DNA from 2 places in the Microbacterium jejuense genome. Region 2 is predicted to be linked to the other one. Evidence: riboswitches for the same ligand, from Rfam matches in the RefSeq annotation. Region 2 holds a riboswitch; the other holds the start of a gene.
The links. Region 2 has a riboswitch for thiamine pyrophosphate ahead of ABEA46_RS01950 (ECF transporter S component). Riboswitches for the same ligand answer to the same signal wherever they lie in the genome.

Region 1: it holds a riboswitch for thiamine pyrophosphate, as region 2 does, so the genes downstream of both, thiM (hydroxyethylthiazole kinase) here and ABEA46_RS01950 (ECF transporter S component) in region 2, are expected to answer to the same signal.

The regions. Positions count from the first base shown of each region.
Region 1 is NZ_BAABLG010000009.1:151,378-162,031, reverse strand. Features, by position in the region: gene thiD (bifunctional hydroxymethylpyrimidine kinase/phosphomethylpyrimidine kinase) at 1-240, opposite strand, end outside; gene thiE (thiamine phosphate synthase) at 237-893, opposite strand; gene thiM (hydroxyethylthiazole kinase) at 890-1,702, opposite strand; TPP riboswitch at 1,693-1,787, opposite strand; gene ABEA46_RS16605 (DNA polymerase III subunit gamma and tau) at 1,875-4,115, shown strand; gene recR (recombination mediator RecR) at 4,119-4,712, shown strand; gene ABEA46_RS16595 (DMT family transporter) at 4,842-5,771, shown strand; gene ABEA46_RS16590 (aspartate kinase) at 5,875-7,161, shown strand; gene ABEA46_RS16585 (GNAT family N-acetyltransferase) at 7,167-7,682, shown strand; gene ABEA46_RS16580 (aspartate-semialdehyde dehydrogenase) at 7,840-8,910, shown strand; gene ABEA46_RS16575 (malate:quinone oxidoreductase) at 9,135-10,649, shown strand.
Region 2 is NZ_BAABLG010000001.1:441,673-452,326, forward strand. Features, by position in the region: gene ABEA46_RS01935 (enolase C-terminal domain-like protein) at 1-171, shown strand, start outside; gene ABEA46_RS01940 (aldo/keto reductase) at 164-1,120, shown strand; gene ABEA46_RS01945 (D-alanyl-D-alanine carboxypeptidase family protein) at 1,216-2,952, opposite strand; TPP riboswitch at 2,992-3,101, shown strand; gene ABEA46_RS01950 (ECF transporter S component) at 3,094-3,738, shown strand; gene ABEA46_RS01955 (ABC transporter ATP-binding protein) at 3,740-5,263, shown strand; gene ABEA46_RS01960 (energy-coupling factor transporter transmembrane component T family protein) at 5,260-6,063, shown strand; gene ABEA46_RS01965 (SRPBCC domain-containing protein) at 6,074-6,580, opposite strand; gene ABEA46_RS01970 (phosphotransferase) at 6,577-7,302, opposite strand; gene ABEA46_RS01975 (DUF488 domain-containing protein) at 7,451-7,798, opposite strand; gene ABEA46_RS01980 (hypothetical protein) at 7,856-8,371, shown strand; gene ABEA46_RS01985 (SDR family NAD(P)-dependent oxidoreductase) at 8,495-9,256, shown strand; gene ABEA46_RS01990 (enoyl-CoA hydratase/isomerase family protein) at 9,271-10,047, shown strand; gene ABEA46_RS01995 (SDR family oxidoreductase) at 10,156-10,654, shown strand, end outside.

The sequences.
Region 1 (10,654 bases), on a different contig from region 2:
CCCGATCTTCACCGCGTCGATCTCGACGTCGTCCGACACGGCGTCGAGCTGCGCGGCCAGAAAGTCGACCGGCGGCACATGCACGTCGCGCACACCCCGCGTGTTCTGCGCGACGAGCGCGGTGACCACGGCCATGCCGTAGCCGCCGAGTGCGCCGATCGTCTTCAGGTCTGCCTGGATGCCGGCGCCGCCGGTGGGGTCGGTGCCGGCGATGCTGAGGACGCGGGGGATGTCGCTCATCGGCCCACCTCGACGGGCGCGGCATCCGCGATCCGGCGCAGCTCCCGGGCGACCACGGCCGGATCGTCGGCGGCCGACAGCAGCGACACGACGGCGACGCCCGCCGCTCCGGCCGCGCGCAGCGGGGCGACGTCGGACAACCCGATGCCGCCGATCGCGACGCACGGCAACGGCGTCGCCGCGGCCAGCCGGGCGAATCCGTCGACGCCGAGCGCGGGCGGATGGTCGGGCTTGGTGGACGTGGGACGGATCACACCCACCCCGAGATAGTCGAGGGTGCCCGGCGGGAACGCGGCCGCCGCGCCGAGGTGAGCGGGCGTGTTCGCCGTCCATCCGATGACGGACTCGGCGCCGAGGAGCCGTCGAGCGGCGTCGGGCGGCAGGTCGCTCTGACCGAGGTGCACGCCGTCCACCCGGACCCCGGTGCCGCGGGCGGCGAGCACGATGTCGACGCGGTCGTCGACCACGAACGTCGCGCGCCCCGCGACGACCGCCGACAGAGCCACCGTCTGGGCGAGCAGGTCGCGCGCCGTGCCGCCCTTGACGCGCAGCTGGACGACGTCGACACCGGCCTCGACCGCCGCCGCGACCACGTCGCGCGTGCGCGCGAAGGGCAGCCGGTCGTCGGTCACGAGGTGCAGCTGCAGGCTCATCGCACGCCTACCGTCAGGGTGGCGACGGCGCGGCCGTCGAGGTCGGCCGGGGCTGCCTCGGCGAGGGCATCGAGCAGCGCGACCGCGAACGAGCCGGGTCCGCTCGCGCGGGCGGCCGCGCGTTCCGAGGCGGCGGCGTAGAGGGTGGATGCCGCCACCGCGGCGTCGAAGGGCCGGCAGACGCCCAGGAACGCGGCCATCACGGCGCCGAGAGAGCAGCCGCCGCCGGTGACGCGGGTCAGGAGCGCATCCCCGCCGCCGATGCGGACGACCTCGACGCCGTCGGTGACGAGGTCGACCGGACCCGACACGGCCACGACGCCGCCGGTGCGCAGTGCGAGCTCGCGGGCGGCGTCGGCGGCCGCATCCGTCTCCTCCGTGGCGTCCACCCCGCGACCGCCGGCCCCGGCGCCGGCGAGCGCGAGGATCTCGGACGCGTTGCCGCGGATGATCGCGGGCCGGTGCTCGAGCAGCTCGGCGGCGAACGCGGTGCGGACGGGCAGGGCACCGACCGCGACCGGATCGAGCACCCAGCGCTCGGTCGCGCGGACGGCCTCGCGGGCGCCGTCGCGCTGCTCGACGCCCGGCGTTCCGAGGTTCACGAGCACGCCGTCGGCGATGCCGGCGAACAGGCCCGCCTCGCCGGGCAGGTCGCACATCGCCGGTGCTGCGCCGACCGCGAGCAGCACATTGGCGGTGAATCCGGTCACCACGGCATTGGTGATGCACTGCACGAGCGGTGCGGCATCCCGCAGCGCCGTGAGCGCCTCTGAAGGGGACAGGTGGACGGTGGCGGCGCGCGTGTTCATCGCGACATCCCTTCGCTCGCATGATCGAGATCAGGTTCGACGGGTGTGTTCTCAGCCCGCCGTGCGGGCACCCCGTGTCACTGCCGAGCAATCTAGCAGGCCCGGGATCGGCCGCCGTGATGCGATGCGCCGAGCCTGCCGAAGTGTCGGGACCACGCCGTAGGCTGGGGGAGTGACCACAGCCCTCTATCGCCGCTACCGGCCCGAGTCGTTCGGCGAGATGATCGGGCAGGGTCAGGTCACCGAGCCGTTGATGACCGCCCTGCGCGGCGACCGGGTCGGCCACGCCTACCTGTTCTCGGGCCCCCGCGGGTGCGGCAAGACGACCTCCGCCCGCATCCTCGCCCGCTGCCTCAACTGCGCCGAGGGCCCGACCGACGTGCCGTGCGGAAAGTGCGACAGCTGCATCGAGCTGGGCCGCGGCGGCGGCGGATCGCTCGACGTCGTCGAGATCGACGCGGCCAGCCACAACGGCGTCGACGATGCGCGCGACCTGCGCGAGCGCGCCGTGTTCGCCCCGGCCCGCGACCGGTTCAAGATCTTCATCCTCGATGAGGCGCACATGGTGACGCCGCAGGGCTTCAACGCCCTGCTCAAGCTCGTCGAAGAGCCGCCGGACCACGTCAAGTTCATCTTCGCGACGACCGAGCCCGAGAAGGTCATCGGCACGATCCGCTCGCGTACGCACCACTACCCGTTCCGCCTCGTGCCGCCCGCCGCGATGCTCGAGTACGTCGAGCAGCTCTGCGTGCAAGAGGGCGTCGAGGTCGAACCCGGTGTGCTGCCCCTCGTGGTGCGCGCCGGCGGCGGGTCGCCGCGAGACACGCTGTCGCTGCTCGACCAGCTGATCGCCGGCTCCGACGATGCCGGGGTGACCTACGCGCGTGCCGTCGCGCTGCTCGGCTACACCCCTGACGAGCTGCTCGACGAGGTCATCGACGCGTTCGGCGCGTCCGACGCCGCTGCGGCGTTCTCGGCGGTCGACCGCGTCGTACAGACCGGTCAGGACCCTCGCCGTTTCGTCGACGACCTGCTCGAGCGCCTGCGCGATCTCATCGTCGCCGCCGCGACCGGTCAGGGCGCCGCCGCGGTGCTCCGCGGCGTCTCGGCCGACGACCTCATGCGCAAGCAGCGCCAGGCCGACGCGTTCGGCACGGCCCGTCTCTCGCGCATCGCCGACCTTGTCATCGCGACGCTCGACGACATGACCGGCGCCACCTCGCCGCGACTGCAGCTCGAGCTCATGGTCGCCCGCGTGCTGGCGAGGGGCGCGGATGCCGCAGCCCCGGCGGTGCCGTCGGCTCCGGTCGGCGCGGCTGCCCCGGTCGTCGAGCGTGCGCGCGAGACGGCTCCGGCGTCAGCACCCGTTTCTGCGGCTCCTGCGCCCGAGCCGGCGCCGGCGCCCACCGCCCCTCGCGAGCTGACGACCGAGAATCTCGTCGCTGCGTGGCCCGACGTGCTCACGCGACTCGAGGGCATCAGCCGGTCGTCGTGGATGGTCGCCACCGCGTCCCGCCCGATCGGCGTCACGACCAAGGGCGACGACCATGTCGTCGCGCTCGAGTTCTCCAGCGCGAGCGACCTCACGAAGTTCAAGCCCAAGCCGCAGGGGCAGGGTGCGTTCCTCGACGTGCGCAGCGCGATCGAGCAGGTGTTCGGCAGCCAGGTGAAGTTCCTGCCGCGGCTCGCGGAGCCGGGTTCCGGCGGCGGCGCAGCGTCCGATCGCGGACCGGCCCCCGCGTCCGCGTCGGCAGCTGGGCGGCCCTCCGCACCTGCGGCGACGGCACCCGAGGCGGTCGCGGCCCCGGCTGCTGCGTCCCGGCCCTCGGCGCCTGCTCCCTCGACGCCGCGCGCCTCGGCCCCGACCGCTCCGGCCACACCCACCGGGACCGCCTCGGCGCCGCGTGCGTCGGCGCCGAGTTCTCCGGCGCCGCGGGGTGCGGCATCCGCCCCCGCTGCGAAGGCCGCGCCGGCCGCAGCCGCGCCGGTCACGGACTGGGCCGTCGCGCCGATCCCTTCCGACGACGATGCCCCGCCGCCCGATCCCGGCCCCGCCGCGATGCCGAGCATGGGCCAGTTCGCCGTCGACGACGAGCCCGAAGACGCGGAGCGGGTGCGTGTCGCGACGCTTGCTCCGCCGCAGGTGGCGCCGCACGACGGCGACGTGCTGCCGCGCGCCGAGCTGGCTCCCGCGGTCGAGCGCGACGACGAGCCCGACGACGATCTCGACCTCGACGAGTCCGGGGCGCCGGTCGAGGCCCCGGTTCCGCCCACTGTCGCGCCGCCGATCACCCCGGTCGTGCGTCCGCGCAACGACGGCGTGCAGCGGTACGGCGAGGCGGTCGTGCGGCAGATGCTCGACGCGACGTTCATCGGCGAAGAGCCCTACGAGCCCCCGACGAGGTTCAACTAGCCCATGTACGACGGCATCGTCCAGGATCTGATCGACGAGTTCGGCCGCCTGCCGGGGATCGGCCCGAAGTCGGCGCAGCGCATCGCGTTCCACATCCTGCAGACCCCGAACTTCGACGTGTCGCACCTCGCCGAACTGCTCGCCGACGTGCGCGAGAAGGTGCGCTTCTGCGAGGTGTGCGGCAACGTGTCCGAGCAGGAGCGCTGCTCGATCTGCCGCGACCCGCGGCGCAACCAGACGCTCATCTGCGTCGTCGAGGACGCCAAGGATGTCGCGGCCATCGAGCGCACGCGCGAGTTCCGCGGGCTCTACCATGTGCTCGGCGGCGCGATCAGTCCGATCGCCGGCATCGGTCCCGACGACCTGCGCATCGCCCAGCTGATGCAGCGCCTCGCCGACGGCACCGTGCAGGAGGTCATCCTCGCCACGAACCCCAACCTCGAGGGCGAGGCGACGGCGACCTACCTCAGCCGCCTGCTGCACACGCTCGAGATCGCGGTGACCCGCCTCGCCTCGGGACTCCCGGTCGGCGGCGACCTGGAGTACGCCGACGAGGTCACCCTCGGCCGCGCTTTCGAGGGGCGCCGCTCGGTCTGAGGCGCGCGGGCGCGCCGCCGCGGCACCGCCGCTCGCGATGTCCGAGATCGGTCGTAGAGTGTCGTTCGCGATCCTCGCGCCGTCCGCCCGACCGGTGCACCCTGGTTCGACGGCGAGAAAGGGCACCGCATGAATCCCGTCCAACGATTCGACACGCGCGCGTGGCTGCTGTTCGCCGCGATGGCGCTGCTGTGGGGCGTTCCGTACCTGTTCATCAGTGTCGCGGTCGAGTCGTACTCGCCGGCGGCCGTGGTGGCGGGGCGCACGCTGCTCGGCGCCGTCCTGCTGCTGCCGTTCGCGATCCGCGCCGGAGCGCTGCGCCCGGCCTTCGCGAAGATCGGGTGGGTGCTGCTGTTCGGCGCGATCGAGATGGCCGGGCCGTTCCTGCTGCTCGGGCACGCCGAGCAGACGCTGCCGTCGGGACTCACGGGGCTGCTCGTGGCGACCGTGCCGCTGTTCGCGGCGATCATCGCGTTCGGCGGCGGCGACCGCTCCGTGCTGAGCCCGTGGCGGGCGATCGGCCTGTTCGTCGGGTTCGCGGGCGTGTTCGTCATCGTCGCGGGGCCGGGGCTCGCCGTCGAGGGCGGGGGAGGACTCCTCGCCGTGGGCGAGGTCCTCCTGGTCGCGCTGCTGTACGCGATCGCGCCGTTCGTCATCGCGACGAAGCTGCGCGACGTGCCGTCGCTCGGGTCGATCACGCTCGCGCTGTTCGCGGTGGGGATCTTCTACACCCCGATCGCCTTCCTGACGCAGCACGAGGTGCCGACCGTCGCGAGCACGGTGTCGCTCGTCGCCCTCGCCGTGCTGTGCACCGCCATCGCGTTCATCACGTTCTTCGCGCTCATCAAGCACGTCGGGCCGGTGCGTGCGCCGCTGTTCACCTACGTCAACCCGGTGGTGGCGATCGTGCTGGGCACGATCATCCTGGGCGAGCCGATCACGCCGGGTCTGCTCATCGGCTTCCCGCTCGTTCTCGTGGGCTGCTGGCTCGCCGCGACGGGCGGCACCTTCCGCTCGCGCGCGTCCGACAGCGATCTTCCACCGGTCGCACCCAGCTGACGGGCCACGCCACGGTCACATGGCCGAGGCTGCATGAACCCCTCCGTAAGATGGAACGTCGGGTGCGGCATCCGGCCCCTCAACACACGCGTGGAGTTTCATCGTGGCGCTGATCGTCCAGAAGTACGGCGGATCGTCGGTCGCGGATGCCGAGAGCATCAAGCGGGTCGCGAAGCGGATCGTCGACACACGACGCGCCGGGCACGACGTCGTCGTCGCGGTGAGCGCCATGGGCGACACCACCGACGAGCTGCTAGACCTCGCTGGCCAGGTCGCCCCCATCCCCGCGCCGCGTGAGCTCGACATGCTGCTGTCGAGCGGCGAGCGCATCTCGATGGCGCTGCTGGCGATGGCGATCCACTCCATGGGCTTCGAGGCGCGCTCGTTCACGGGGAGCCAGGCCGGCATGATCACGACAGCCGACCACGGCTCGGCGCGCATCGTCGACGTCACCCCGATCCGCCTGCGCGAAGCGCTCGACGAGGGCGCGATCGTCATCGTCGCCGGCTTTCAGGGCTTCAACCGCGATACCCGCGACATCACCACGCTCGGCCGTGGTGGCTCCGACACCACCGCCGTCGCCCTCGCCGCGGCGCTCGCCGCCGACGTGTGCGAGATCTACAGCGACGTCGACGGCATCTTCACCGCCGACCCCCGCGTCGTGCCGAAGGCCCGCAAGCTGGGCGTCGTGTCGGCCGAAGAGATGCTCGAGCTCGCCGCGAACGGCGCGAAGGTGCTGTACATCCGCGCGGTCGAGTACGCACGCCGTCACGGCGTGCTGATCCACGCCCGCTCCACGTTCAGCTCGGGCGTGGGAACCTACGTGCTCGGCCCGGGGATGACCGCTCCCGACGGCCAAGAGGGAGAAGAGATGGAAGAGCCCATCGTCGCCGGAGTCGCCACCGACCTCGGCCAGGCCAAGATCACCGTCATCGGCGTGCCCGACGTCCCCGGCAAGGCCGCCGAGATCTTCAAGGTCATCGCGAAGTCGGGCGCCAACGTCGACATGATCGTGCAGAACGTGTCGGCGGCGACCACCGGCCGCACCGACATCTCGTTCACGCTCCCCAAGACCGACGCCGCGACCGCGCTCAAGGCGCTCGCCGGCGACCAGGCCGACATCGGCTTCGAGAGCCTCGTCCACGACGACCAGATCGGCAAGCTGTCGGTGGTCGGCGCGGGCATGCGCACCCACTCGGGAGTGTCGGCGACGCTGTTCGAGGCGCTCAGCGTCGCGGGCATCAACATCGAGATGATCTCGACGTCCGAGATCCGCATCTCGGTCGTGGTGCGCGGCGACGACCTCGCCGAGGCCGCCCGCGTCGTGCACTCGGCGTACGGGCTCGACGGCGACGTCGAGGCCGTCGTCCACGCCGGCACCGGTCGCTGACCCGCGTGCTCGCGGAGCTCGATCTTCCTGTCGTCCTGTCGGCGCGCGACGTCGAGGTGACGCTGCGCGCCGCCCGCGCCGAAGACCTCGACGCGCTCATGGCGCTGCTGTCGGACGACCCGATCAGCGCCGCGCGCGGTGACACCGGCGTCGTCGAGAACCGGCCCGCCTACGCACGTGCGCTCGCGCGCATCGAGGCAGACCCCGCGAACACCCAGCTCGTCGTGACGTCGGGCGACAGTGTCGTCGGCACGATGCAGCTGACCGTCATCCCGGGCCTCGCCCGCGCCGGCGCCGACCGGCTGCAGATCGAGACCGTCCGCGTCGCGAGCGGGCTGCGGTCGTCGGGTATCGGCGCGGCGATGATGCGCTGGGTCGAAGAAGCGGCCGCTCCGGCCCTTGGCGTCGCGCTGATCCAGCTCACGTCCGATGCCGCGCGCGTCGACGCCCACCGCTTCTACGAGCGGCTCGGGTACGCCCCGTCGCACCTCGGCTTCAAGCTGCGCGTACCGCGGGCCTGAGCGCCGCCGTGGACGAGGGGATGCCGGCGGCCGCGGCATCCCGTCCCTCGGCGTAACGGCGGGTCGTGACGCTGCGGGGCGGCGGTAGAATCGCCCAAACCCCGCGCGTCCGACGGTGCCCGCGCGTCCGCTCCACGCCCCGCTGAGGAACAACGTCATGACCCGCATCTCCGATTCAGGACTCTCCGTCGCCGTCGTCGGCGCCACCGGCCAGGTCGGCGGTGCGATGATCGACATCCTCGAGGAGCGTGGCTTCCCGGTGCGCGAGATCCGGGCGTTCGCGACCGCCCGCTCCGCCGGGTCGGACGTGATCTTCCAGGGCAAGGCCGTGACCGTCGAGGACGTCGCGACCGCCGACTTCGCCGGGATCGACATCGCGCTGTTCTCGGCCGGTGCGACCGGCAGCCGCACGTACGCGCCCCGCTTCGCCGAGGCCGGCGCGATCGTCGTCGACAACTCCAGCGCGTGGCGCATGGACCCCGACGTGCCGCTGGTCGTCAGCGAGGTCAACCCGCACGCGATCGACGAGGCGCGCAAGGGCATCATCGCGAACCCCAACTGCACCACGATGGCCGCGATGCCGATCCTCAAGGTCCTCGACGGCGAGGCGGGTCTGGAGCGCCTGATCATCAGCACCTACCAGGCCGTGAGCGGCTCGGGCCTCGCCGGAGTCCAGGAGCTCCTCGGCCAGCTCGAAGGCGTCCTCGCACAGGGCGACGTCGAGCGCCTCGCCCGCGACGGCGCCGCGCTGGAGTTCCCCCAGCCTGAGAAGTACATCGCCCCGATCGCGTTCGACGTCATCCCGTTCGCGGGCAACCTCGTCGACGACGGCGCCAACGAGACCGATGAGGAGAAGAAGCTCCGCAACGAGAGCCGCAAGATCCTCGAGCTGCCCGACCTCCGCGTCGCCGGCACGTGCGTGCGCGTCCCCGTCCTCACCGGCCACTCGCTGTCGATCAACGTCGAGTTCGCCCGCGACATCACGCCCGACCGCGCCCGAGAGGTGCTCGCCTCCGCGCCCGGCGTGAAGCTCGAAGAGGTCCCGACACCGCTGCAGGCCGCCGGCACCGACCCCAGCTACGTCGGCCGCATCCGCGCCGACCAGTCGGCGCCCGAGGGCAAGGGGCTCGTGCTGTTCATCTCGAACGACAACCTGCGCAAGGGCGCGGCGCTCAACGCCGTGCAGATCGCCGAGGTCATCGCCGCGAAGCTGGGCGCCAACGCCTGACCCGCAAGATCGTGTGAAGGGGATGCCGCGGCCCGCGGCATCCCCTTCTCTTCTTCTCTTTGTCCCCTCCCTCTCTGTTCGTTCGTCACCTGCACGCTGAGACCGCGGACTCGCGTGCACAGGTGACGAACGAACTGAGGCGGGCGTACACGGTGGACACCCGCGGCGGCCGCGCTGGCCGCCGCGGCGACGTCGGGACTTTGCGGGCGAACTAGAATTGACGGGTGACCGATACGCCCGCTGAGTCCGTCCACGCCCACGCCCCTCACGTCGAGACCGTCGATGTGCTGCTGATCGGCGGCGGGATCATGAGCGCGACGCTCGGGACGCTGCTGCACGAGCTGCAGCCGGATCTCAAGATCGCGGTCTTCGAGCGGCTCAGCGACGTCGCGCTCGAGAGCTCGAACGCATGGAACAACGCCGGCACCGGTCACGCGGCGCTGTGCGAGCTGAACTACATGCCCGAGGGCAAGGACGGGTCGGTCGACCCGTCCAAGGCCATCTCGATCAACGAGCAGTTCCAGCAGAGCCGCCAGCTGTGGTCGTCGCTCGTGGACGCCGGCGTGCTCGACGCCCCGACCACGTTCATCAACTCGACGCCGCACATGACCTTCGTGCGCGGCGAGAAGGACGTCGCGTACCTCAAGAAGCGCTACGAGGCGCTGAAGGACGAGCCCCTCTTCCGGGGCATCGAGTACAGCGAGGACTCGCGCGTCATCAACCAGTGGGCGCCGCTGCTCATGCAGAAGCGCCGCAAGGGCGAGCCGTTCGCGGCGACGCGCATGCCGGCCGGCACCGACGTCGACTTCGGCGCGCTCACGCACCAGCTGTTCGACCGCCTCGCCGACGAGGGTGCGGACGTCCGCACCAACACCGAGGTGCGCCGCCTCAAGCGGCTGGCCGACGGCACGTGGAAGGTCAAGTACCGCCGCACGATCGGCCGCACGCCGGGCGAGATCCGCGCCAAGTTCGTGTTCGTCGGCGCGGGCGGCTGGGCGCTCAAGCTGCTGCAGCGCTCGGGCATCCCCGAGATCTCGGGCTACGGCGTGTTCCCGATCGGCGGCCAGTTCCTCAAGACCTCCGACCCCGCGATCGTCGCGCAGCACCAGGCGAAGGTCTACTCGCAGGCATCGGTCGGCGCCCCGCCCATGTCGGTGCCGCACCTCGACACCCGCATGGTCGACGGCGAGGCGTCGCTGCTGTTCGGTCCGTTCGCGACGTTCAGCCCAAAGTTCCTCAAGACCGGCTCGTGGTTCGACATCGTCGGCCAGGTCCGCTGGGGCAACCTCGGCCCGATGCTGAAGGTGGCGTGGGACAACCCCAGCCTCATCACGTACCTCGTCGGCGAGCTGGTCAAGAACCACCATCGCAAGGTCGACGCGCTGCGCGTGTTCATGCCGACCGCCAAGGACGGGGACTGGACCCTCATCCAGGCCGGCCAGCGCGCCCAGGTCATGAAGAAGGACCCCGAGAAGGGCGGCGTGCTGCAGTTCGGCACCGAGGTCGTCACCGGCGCCGACGGCACGATCGCCGGCCTGCTCGGCGCCTCGCCGGGCGCGTCGACCGCCGTCTCGATCATGCTGGGCCTCGTCAAGACGTGCTTCCCCGACCGCATCGCGGAGTGGGAGCCGCGCCTGCGCGAGCTGATCCCGAGCTACGGCGACACGCTCAACCCGCGCCCCGAGGTCGCGCGCGAGTCGCTGGGCGAGACCGCAGAGACGCTCGCCCTCACGGCCTGACCTGC
Region 2 (10,654 bases):
GTGCGCGGCGGCGTCTACGTCCCCCCGCTCGCACCGGGCGGCGGCATGGAGATGAAGCAATCCAGCCGCGCGGCGTACACGTTCGGAGCGGTCGTCCCCACGCCTGCTCCCCGCGCCGCCGGCGCGGCGCTCGGAGACGCCGGCGCGTGGGCCCAGCCTCGTCATGACTGAGCTCCCTTCGCTCACGCGTCTCGGGTACGGCGCCGCCAACCTCGGCAATCTGTTCCGGCCGCTCACCGACGACGACGCCTGGGCGATCCTCGACGCGGCCTGGGACGCCGGCATCCGCTACTTCGACACCGCGCCGCACTACGGGCTCGGGCTGTCGGAGCGGCGCCTGGGCGCGTTCCTGCAGACCAAGCCCCGCGACGAGTTCGTCGTGTCGACGAAGGCCGGGCGCCTGCTGCGGCCGAACCCCGATGACGACGGCGGTCTGGACCTCGCCGCCGACTTCCACGTGCCGACCGCGCTGCGCCGGGAATGGGACTTCTCGGCCGCCGGCATCCGGGCGAGCCTCGACGAGTCGCTGGAGCGCCTCGGCCTCGACCGCGTCGACGTCCTGTACCTGCACGACCCCGAGCGGCACGACCTCGACCTCGCGCTGCGCGAGGCGTTCCCCGCGCTGCAGCAGCTGCGCGACGGGGGAGCAGTGGATGCCGTCGGCATCGGCTCGATGGTGTCGTCGGCGCTCGTGGCGGCCGTCGAGGGCGCAGACCTCGACCTCATCATGATCGCGGGGCGCTACACGCTGCTGGAGCAGTCGGCTGCCGATGAGGTGCTGCCGGCCTGTCGTGTGCACGGGACCGGCGTCGTGACGGCATCCGTCTTCAATTCCGGCCTTCTCGCGAAGGACGAGCCGTCGCGCGACGACCGGTACGAGTACGGCCGGATCCCCGATGAGCTGTGGGACCGCCTGCAGCGCATCCTCGCGGTGTGCCGTGCCCACGGCGTCCCGCTGCCCGCTGCGGCCGTGCAGTTCACCCTGCGCGAGCCGGCGGTGCGCTCGGTCGTGGTGGGCGGCAGCCGCCCGGAGCAGCTGCGCCGCAACGCCGAGCTCATGGCCGTCGAGATCCCGGCCGCGCTGTGGGACGACCTCGCGTCCGAGGCCCTCACCCGCTGATCCCCGGGGTGCTGATGCGCCCTCTCTCAACGAGCAAGGATGGCGGGGAGGGATGCCGGCGGCCGGACGAGCGGGGCGCCCGGCATCCGACCGGATCAGTCGTTCAGGCCGAACAGGTCGAGCGGGTGCGTCAGACGCCACCAGGGTGACGGGTCGGAGACGTCGGCCGCGAGAGTGAGATCGACGGTCGTGTCGTCGAGGGGGCCCGTGACCTGCAGCGAGCCGACGGCGTCGCCCGCCTTCCGCGCGTCGCCGAGGTCGAAGGTGGTCGCCACTTCGCCGACGCCGCCGTTCCACAGCACGACCGACGCATCGCCGGACGAGACCACGTCGACCTTGTCGCCCCAGCGGGTCTCGACGATGCCGGCGACGGTTCCCGCGGCGACGGAGGGCTTGAGCTGCAGCTCCTGCTCGAGCTGCGCATAGATCGCGCGCGACGCGGCCAGACGGGCGTCGTCGTCGGGCTGTCCCAGCACCGACGCGTACAGGCGCACCGTGGTGTCGCCGATCGTGACGTCCTTGGCCGACAGCAGGTTCCACGCGTCGAGCGTGCCGGTCTTGATGCCGACCACGCCGGGATCGGCCAGCAGCTCGTTGGTGTTCTCGACAGTGCCGGCGCCCGGGAGCACCACGGACTTCTGCGCGACGATCTCGGCGATCACCGGGTTCTCGAGCGCCTTCTGCGCGAGCGGGATGAGCGACTCGGCGCTCGCCCGGTTGCGCTTGTCGATGCCGGTGGGCTCGTACAGCGTGATGCCCGGGACGCCGTGCGCGGTCAGCCACTCGTTCGCCGCCGTCGCGTACACGGCGTCGGAGGGGAACAGATCCTGCGCCAGACGGTCGGCGTAGTTGCCCGCCGAGCCGATCAGCATGCCCTGCAGCATCTGATACTCGGTGAGCGAGCCGCCCACCGGCACGTCGAGCGCGGACTCGCCGCTGCGCAGATACTGCCAGTAGGCGTTGCCGTCGGCGGACGTGAACCGGTACGAGGGTCCCTGCTCGCCCACGGCGAGGGGCAGCTCGTCGAGCACGACGAGCGCCGTGACGACCTTCGTGATGCTCGCGATCGCGTCGGCGTCGGGCGTCGACGACAGGGTCCCGATGCCTTCGACGGCCTCGGCGGCGCTGCCCTCGGCCGGCCACGCCGGCACGGCGGCGGGAGCGGCGACGGGCTGCGCCTGGATCGGGGTCACGGTCGGTGCGACGGCGTTCAGCGGCCACAGCAGCGTGGTGCCCGCGTACGCGGCGAGCACGCCGGCGATCGCGAGCGTCGGCACGATCACGCCCGCGCGCAGCGGCGAGCGGTGCGGCGCGTCGGCGAGCAGGTCGGCCTCGACCGCGATGTACGGGCTCGCCGCGGCGGTCAAGTCGCCCGGGGCGGCCACGCGGCCGACGGTGGCCGGGTCGACCCACGACAGCGCGGTGCCGTCCGAAGGGAGCCGCGGCGTCCCCGCCGGCGGCGCCTCAGGCTCGGCGACGAGCAGGGCGCCGGTGTCGAACGCGCTCAGGTCGAGGTCGTCCAGCGGGACGTCGTCGCCCGTGGGGGCCGGCGCGGGGAGATCTGCGGATGCCGCACCGGGCGCCGCAGCGGCCGCCGCCGGTGCGGGCTCGAACACCGGCAGGGCGGACGAGGCCGTCGCCGCCCCGAGCGGGGCTGCGGCGATCGAGGTCGGAACGGCGGCGGTGTCGACCGGAACGGTGCTGCTGGAGCGCGGCGCGGGCACCGTCTCGCCCGGAGCGGTGAGGGCTCCCTCCGGAACCGTCAGGACCTCGGCCGTGCGGGCACGACGCTCACGGCGCGAAGGCGCGGGGGCAGCGTCGTCCGGAGTCACCTCCCAACGATACCTTGCCTGCCCCGGCGGTATACTCGTGGCCACAACCACGGGAGTCCGGTGAGCCGGGCTGAGAGGAAGCGATCCACGCTTCGACCGTCGAACCTGATCCGGATCATGCCGGCGCAGGGAGGAGAACACATGCACGCGTCCGCATCCACGTCAGCATCTGTCGCCGCGGCATCCGCGGCTTCGCGCAGCCTTCGCTGGCGCGTCGTCGACATCGTCGTCGCTGCCGTTCTCGGCGTCGCGGTCGGACTGGTCTTCTGGGCCTGGAACACCATCGGCGGCACCTGGTTCGTCGCCATGGACGGCCTCACGCCCGGTCTCGGCGGACTCGCCGTCGGCATCTGGCTCATCGGTGGCGTGATCGGCGGTCTCGTGATCCGCAAGCCCGGCGCCGCCCTGCTGGTCGAGGTGATCGCCGCGCTGGTGTCGATGCTCATCGGCAATGTGTGGGGCGTCTCGACAGTGCTGTCCGGGCTCGTGCAGGGGCTGGGCGCCGAGCTCGTCTTCGCCCTGTTCCTGTACCGGCGCTTCACGCTGCCCGTGGCCATGCTCGCCGGTGTCGGCGCGGGTGTCGGCGCGTGGGTGTTCGAGCTGTTCTACGGCAGCTCGCCCAACATCCTCAAGACCGTCGAGTTCAACGTCATCTACCTCGTCTCGCTGATCGTGTCGGGCGCCCTGCTCGCCGGCGTCGTGGGGTGGCTCGCGGTGCGCGCGCTCGCAGCGACGGGCGCGCTGAGCCGCTTCGCCGCCGGACGCGAAGCGCGACGCGAGGTCTGACATGCCGGCGGTCTCGTCCGCCGCGACCGCCCGCGCGGCCGCGCAGGTCGGCTCCGCCGCCCAGACCCGGCCCGCCGGCATCACGGCAGAGGGCTGGGGCTGGCGGTACGCGGGACGCCGAGCGTCCGCGGTGCGCGACCTGTCGTTCACGATCGAGCCCGGCCAGCGCGTGCTGCTGCTCGGCGCTTCAGGGGCGGGCAAATCGACGCTGCTCGCCGGTATCGCGGGCCTGCTCGGCGGCGCCGACGAGGGCGACCAGACCGGCACGCTGCTGATCGACGGCGTCCGCCCCGAGCTGCAGCGCGGGCGCGTCGGCCTCGTGCTGCAGGATCCCGACGCCGGCGTGGTGCTCTCGAAGGTGGGCGACGACGTCGCTTTCGGCTGCGAGAACCTCGGCGTGCCGGTGGCCGACATCCCGGCGCGGGTCGCCGAGGCGCTCGACGCCGTCGGGCTGGACGTGCCGCTCGGCCGTGCGACCAAGGCGCTCTCGGGCGGGCAGAAGCAGCGTCTCGCGCTCGCGGGCGTGCTCGCGATGCGGCCCGGCGTGCTGCTGCTCGATGAGCCCACCGCCAACCTCGACCCCGAGGGTGTGCGAGAGGTGCGGGCAGCCGTCGAGCATGCCGTCGCCGACAGCGGCGCCACCCTCGTGGTGATCGAGCACCGCACCGAGGTGTGGGCCGACCTCATGGACCGCGTCATCGTCGTGGGCGCCGACGGGGGGCTGCTCGCCGACGGCCCGCCCGCCGAGGTGTTCGCACGCGTCGGCGGCGCGCTCGCCGACGCCGGGGTGTGGGTGCCCGGGCATCCGATCGATCTGCCCGTGCTCGCCGCGGCGTCGGACCGGGGGGATGCCGCGCTGGCGGCATCCGCGCTCTCGATCTCGCGCGACGGACGCTCGATCGTGCGGGCAGGGCTCGACGTGCGGGTACCCCGGAGCGCGGCGACCGGCATCGTCGGGCCGAACGGCGCGGGCAAGTCGACGCTTGCGCTGACGCTCGCGGGGCTGCTGCCCGAGGCGGCCGGTCACGTGGTCGCCGCGCCGGAGCTGGCCGGGCGGTCGGGGCGCCGGCCGTCGCGCTGGACCTCGCGCGAGCTGCTCACACGGATCGGCACGGTGTTCCAGGAGCCCGAGCACCAGTTCCTCGCCGCGACGGTGCGCGACGAGCTCGCGATCGGCCCGCGCTCGCGCGGGGTCGCGGCGGCCGCGGTCGACACGATCGTCGACGAGCTGCTCGAGCGCCTGCACCTGGCGCCGCTGGCCCTCGCCAACCCGTTCACGCTGTCGGGCGGCCAGAAGCGACGGCTGTCGGTGGCGACGGTGCTCGCCGACGCGCCGCCGGTGATCGTGCTCGACGAGCCCACGTTCGGTCAGGACCGGCGCGGGTGGGTGGAGCTCGTCGCGCTGCTGCAGTCCGAGATCGCCGCGGGCACCACTGTCGTGGCCGTCACGCACGACGACGACGTGCTGCGCCACCTCGGCGCGCACCGCATCGACCTGGGCGCGCCCGCCGGAGCGTCGGCATGAGCGCGGTCGGCGCCGTTGCGGCGCCCGAGACCGGGGCCGCCACGACCGCGTGGCTCGACGGGGTCAACCCGGTCACCAAGGTGGTGCTCGCGCTGCTGCTCTCGGTGCCGCTGTTCGCCTCGATCGACATCACCAGCGCCCTGGCCGCCATCGTGCTGCAGCTCGCGTGCCTGCCGCTGACCGGACTGCGAGTGAAGACCGTGCTGAAGCGGATGCTGCCGATCGTGGTGTTCGCGCCGGTCGCCGGTGTCAGCATGCTGCTGTACGCCGAGCCCGGCGGCCGCGTCTACTGGTCGTCCTGGTACGCCACGATCAGCGACGACTCGATCGCGCTCGCGATCGCGGTGTGCCTGCGTGTGATCGCACTCGGCCTCCCGACGATCCTGCTGTTCGGCCGCACCGACCCGACCGAGCTCGCCGACGCCCTGGCGCAGGTCGCGAAGCTGCCGTCGCGGTTCGTGCTCGGCGTGCTGGCCGGCACGCGCACGCTCGGGCTGTTCCTCGACGACTGGCGCAGCATGGGCCTGGCACGGCGTGCGCGCGGCGTCGGCGACACCGGCGCCGTGCGGCGCTTCTTCTCGATGGCCTTCGTGCTGCTCGTGTTCGCGGTGCGCCGCGGCACGAAGCTCGCGACAGCGATGGAGGCGCGCGGGTTCGGCTCGGGCATCCCGCGCACGTGGTCGCGGCCGTCGCGGCTCGGCCGGCGCGACCCTGTCGCGCTGCTGGGCGGCATGATCATCATGTCGCTCGCGATCGGCGCCGCCGTGGCGCTGGGGACGTTCCGCTTCGTGTGGTCGTGAGCGGTAGACGTCAGTCCGCGGCGACCAGGCGCTCGTAGGCCGGCTGCAGCGCCGGGAAGTAGTCGTCCCAGGTCACCGTGGCGACCTCGACGCCGGCGTGCGCGGCGACGAGCCGGTCGAGGTAGTACTCCCAGCCCGGGCCGATCGAGCCGACGTCGTCGCCCACGTCGAGCCGCTGCCCGAAGGTCAGCACGGTGTCGCCGGGGGAGTCCTCGGCCAGCTCGAACCACAGGTGCCAGCCGCCCGCGTCGGGCGCGGTGTCGCCGGCGAAGCGCCGCGGCCGGTCGCACTCGTGGATCGTGTACTCAGCGGGCGGGGCATCCTCCGCCTCCGAGGTCATGAAGAACGCGACGTGCCCGGTGCGGGGGTCGCCCTCCCAGCGTCCGATCCAGCGCTCCAGCCGGTCGGACTCGGTCAGCTCGCGCCACACCTCTTCGGCGGTCGCGGAGAAGCGCCGCAGGATCACGAGGTTCGCATGCCCGTCGATCTTGGTGACGGTGCCGGTGATGTCGGTCATGTCGCGTTCCAGAGCTCCCGGTAGTAGGCGAGGCGCCCGCGGTCGGGCTCGACGCCGTAAGCGGCGATGAGCGCGTCCTCCCACCCCTCGCCATAGTTCCAGACTGTCGACATCGACGCCACGGCGATGTCGGCCCACCGGTCGCCGACGCCGAGCGCGCCGAGGTCGACGTGCGCGCTCCAGCGGCCGTCGCCGCCGATGAGCGTGTTGGGCATGCACGCATCGCCGTGGCAGACGACGAGCCGGTCGACCGGCGGCGCGTCGCGGAGCGCATCGGGGACGTGGATGCCGCGTCCCGCGGCGTTCGCGATGCGCCGGGGCACTGTCCACTCGAACGGGCACTCGGCGACCGGCAGGGCGTCGTGAAGCGCCCGCAGGCCCTCGCCCACGGCACGGACCGCGGTGGCGGCATCCTCCCGGAGGGCGGGATCGACGGCCGAGCGGCCCGCGAGCGACGCGGTCACCATCCACTCGTGCGTGTCGTCGCCGCCCAGTTCGAGCACACGTGGCACGGGGGTGAATGCCGCGGCCCACTCCAGGCGGCCGGCCTCGGCGGCGAACGAGGTCTCCCGCGTGCGCGGCGTGTGCTTGATATGGCGGGAGTCGTCGGTGCGGAAGGTCAGTCCGCCGTCCTCGTTGCGCCAGACCGGCACGAGCGCGGCGCCGCGGGCGAGCTCGAGCACCTTCGCGGGGACGACGACGTCTTCGACGGGGATCGACATAGGCCCATCCTCACCGTTGTCTCGCCCCCTCGTCGAGTAACCACGTACCCGCCGAGAGCACATGTCGTCGACGCCGACAACATGCTGTCTCGGCGAGAAAGTGCGTTCTCGACGGGGTCGAGTGCAGGGGCGGCCAGGCGAGGGCGCGTCAGCCGCGCAGCGCCGCCTCGAGCAGCACGGCGTGGTTGTGTGCGTCGTGCACGGAGTGCAGCAGCGTCACGACGGCGTGCGCGGCGAGCTCGGCGCGCAGCGCGTCGAGGGCCGGCCGCGTCGGCCCCGCGAGCTCGGCACGGTAGGCGGCCTCGAAGTCGGACCACGACATGCCCTCGTGGTGGAAGGCGGTGCGCAGCGCGGTCGACGGCGCCACATCCTTCGCCCACAGGTCCAGGTGGGCGCGCTCCTTCGACAGGCCGCGCGGCCACAGCCGGTCCACGAGCACCCGGAATCCGTCCTCGGGCGCCGGGTCATTGTACACGCGCTTGATGCGGAGCTCCATGCCCTCATCCAATCGCTCTGCGCCGGATGCCGCCATGGCCCGTGATGGGATGGACTCATGCCGACCACGCGTGCCACCCGTCGTCTCGGCCTGCTCACGGCGCTCGAGGGCGAGGCCCCGGCGCTGGCGATCGGCGACGCGGCGGCGCGCCACGTGCGGCTCACGACCGCGGGCCTGGCCCCTCACCTGGCCGACTCGCCGGCCGGTTTCGTGCCGTGGACGCGCGTGCGGGCGCTCACCGTCGACGCGCCGACGACGTGGTGGCCGCATCCGGCGATCGGCGACTCGATCGGGCCCGTCCTCGAGGGGCTCCTCGGCGGCGGTGGCGGCGTGCTCGACGCGAACGAGACCCCGACCTTCGCCGTGGGCGTGACCACGGACGACGGCGAAAGCGTCGAATGGCGGGCCACGCAGCACTACCTGTCGGGCTATCGCCGCGGCGACGCCCGCGCGGCGCTGCGCCTCGGCGAGTACCTCGTCGCGCACCCCGAATCGCGTGTGCTGCTCGCCCGGCCCGCCGAGCTGCTCGATCGGGTGTCGGCTCTCGTGCGCCGCGGCCCGATCATCCAGTGACCCCGCGCGCCCGCGCGACTAGCCTGGGACGAGCGCGTCCACCCGGCCGCTGCGGTGGGACTGAGTCCCGCGTATGCTGATACGGGGTTTCGCGCGAACACCTCGGACTTCGAAGGAGAATCCATGGATCTGACGGACGCTTCGGCCCTCGTCACCGGCGGTGCGAGCGGGCTCGGACTCGCCACCGCGCGGCGCCTGGCCGCCGCCGGCGCGACGGTGACGATCGTCGACCTCGCGACGTCTGCCGGCGCCGACGTCGCCGCAGAGCTCGGCGGAGTGTTCGCCCCCGCCGACGTCACCGACCCGGAGCAGGTGGCCGCCGCCGTCGCGGTGGCCGCGGCATCCCGCCCCCTTCGCGTGGTCGTGAACTGCGCGGGCATCGCCCCGCCCGCCAAGGTGCTCGACCGCGAGGGCGCCCCCTCGCCGCTGGAGGGTTTCGAGCGCATCATCCGCGTCAACCTCATCGGCACCTACAACGTCATCGCGCAGGCCTCGGCTGCGATCGCCAAGACCGAGCCCACCGTGTCGGGGGACCGCGGCGTCATCGTCAACACCGCGAGCGTCGCGGCCTTCGACGGGCAGATCGGCCAGCCGGCGTACTCGGCGAGCAAGGGCGGCGTGCACGCCATGACGCTGCCGATCGCCCGCGAGCTCGCCCGCTACGGCATCCGCGTCGTGACGATCGCCCCCGGCATCATGGAGACCCCGATGCTCGCCGGCCTCCCCGAGGCCGCGCAGGAGAGCCTCGGCCAGCAGGTGCCCTACCCGCAGCGTCTCGGCAAGCCCGACGAGTACGCGCGCCTGGTGATGTCGATCGTCGACAACGGTTACCTCAACGGCGAGACCATCCGCCTCGACGGCGCCATCCGCATGGCGCCGAAGTAAGGAATGCAGACCACATGAGCGACTCGATCCTCGTCACCCGCGACGGCGCCCTCGCGCGCGTCACGTTCAACCGGCCCGCGAGCCTCAACGCGATGGGCTTCGAGATGGGACGCCGCTGGCGCGACGTCGCGCACGAGCTGACCACGGACGACAGCGTCGGTGCGGTGATCCTGGATGCCGCCGGCCCCGCCTTCTGCGCCGGCGGCGACGTCATCGAGATGGCGACATCGCAGGCCTCGGGCGCCGACGTCACGGGCGCCGCGCACACCATCCACGACGGCATCCGCACCTTCGTCGAGTCGGACAAGCCCGTCGTCGCCGCCGTGCAGGGCGCGGTCGCCGGCGGCGGTCTCGGCCTCATGCTGACGGCCGACTACATCGTCGCCTCCGAGAGTGCCAGGTTCGTGAGCCGCTACGCCAACATCGGGCTGACCCCCGACCTCGGCGTCTCGACCCTGCTGCCGGCGGCCGTCGGGCAGCGCCGCGCGCTGCAGCTGCTGCTGCAGGACGTCACGATCGACGCGGCGACGGCGCTGGACTGGGGCCTCGTGACCGAGGTCGTGCCGGCCGAGGACGTCGCCGCGCGGGCGGAGGCCGTCGCGCGCTTCTGGCTCGACAACGCGACGGCCGCCTTCGGCCAGGCCAAGCGGCTCGTCCGCAGCGGCGCCCACCGCTCGTTCGCCGAGAACCTCGACGACGAGGCCCGCTCCATCGGCACCCGCTTCGACACCGACGAGGCCCGCGCCCGCGTGCAGGCCTTCGCCGCGGCATCCACCAAGTCCCGTTCCTGAACCCCTCACGTCGAGAGACCGCGTTCTCGCCGAGCCACCACGTCATCGACGCGAACGACATGTGATCTCGACGAGAAACCACGATCCCGACACCCGAAAGGACCCGAGATGAGCGACAAGCCTCTCGCCGGCAAGACCATCCTGATGTCGGGCGGCAGCCGCGGCATCGGCCTCGCGATCGCGCTGCGCGCGGCTCGCGACGGCGCCAACATCGCCCTGCTGGCCAAGACCGACATGCCGCATCCGAAGCTCGAGGGCACGGTGCACACGGCGGCGCAGCAGATCCGGGATGCCGGCGGCCGCGCCCTCCCGATCGTCGGCGACGTGCGCAACGACGACGACATCACCGAGGCCGTGCTGAAGACCGAGGGCGAGTTCGGCGGCATCGACATCGTCGTCAACAACGCGTCGGTCATCGACCTGTCGCGCTCGCTCGACCTGGACGCGAAGAAGTACGACCTCATGCAGGACGTCAACGTGCGCGGCACCTTCATGCTCTCGCGCGCCGCGGTGCCGATCCTCAAGGACGCCCCGAACCCGCACATCCTGTCGCTGTCGCCGCCGCTCAACCTGTCGCCGAAGTGGCTCGGCGGCCACACCGGGTACA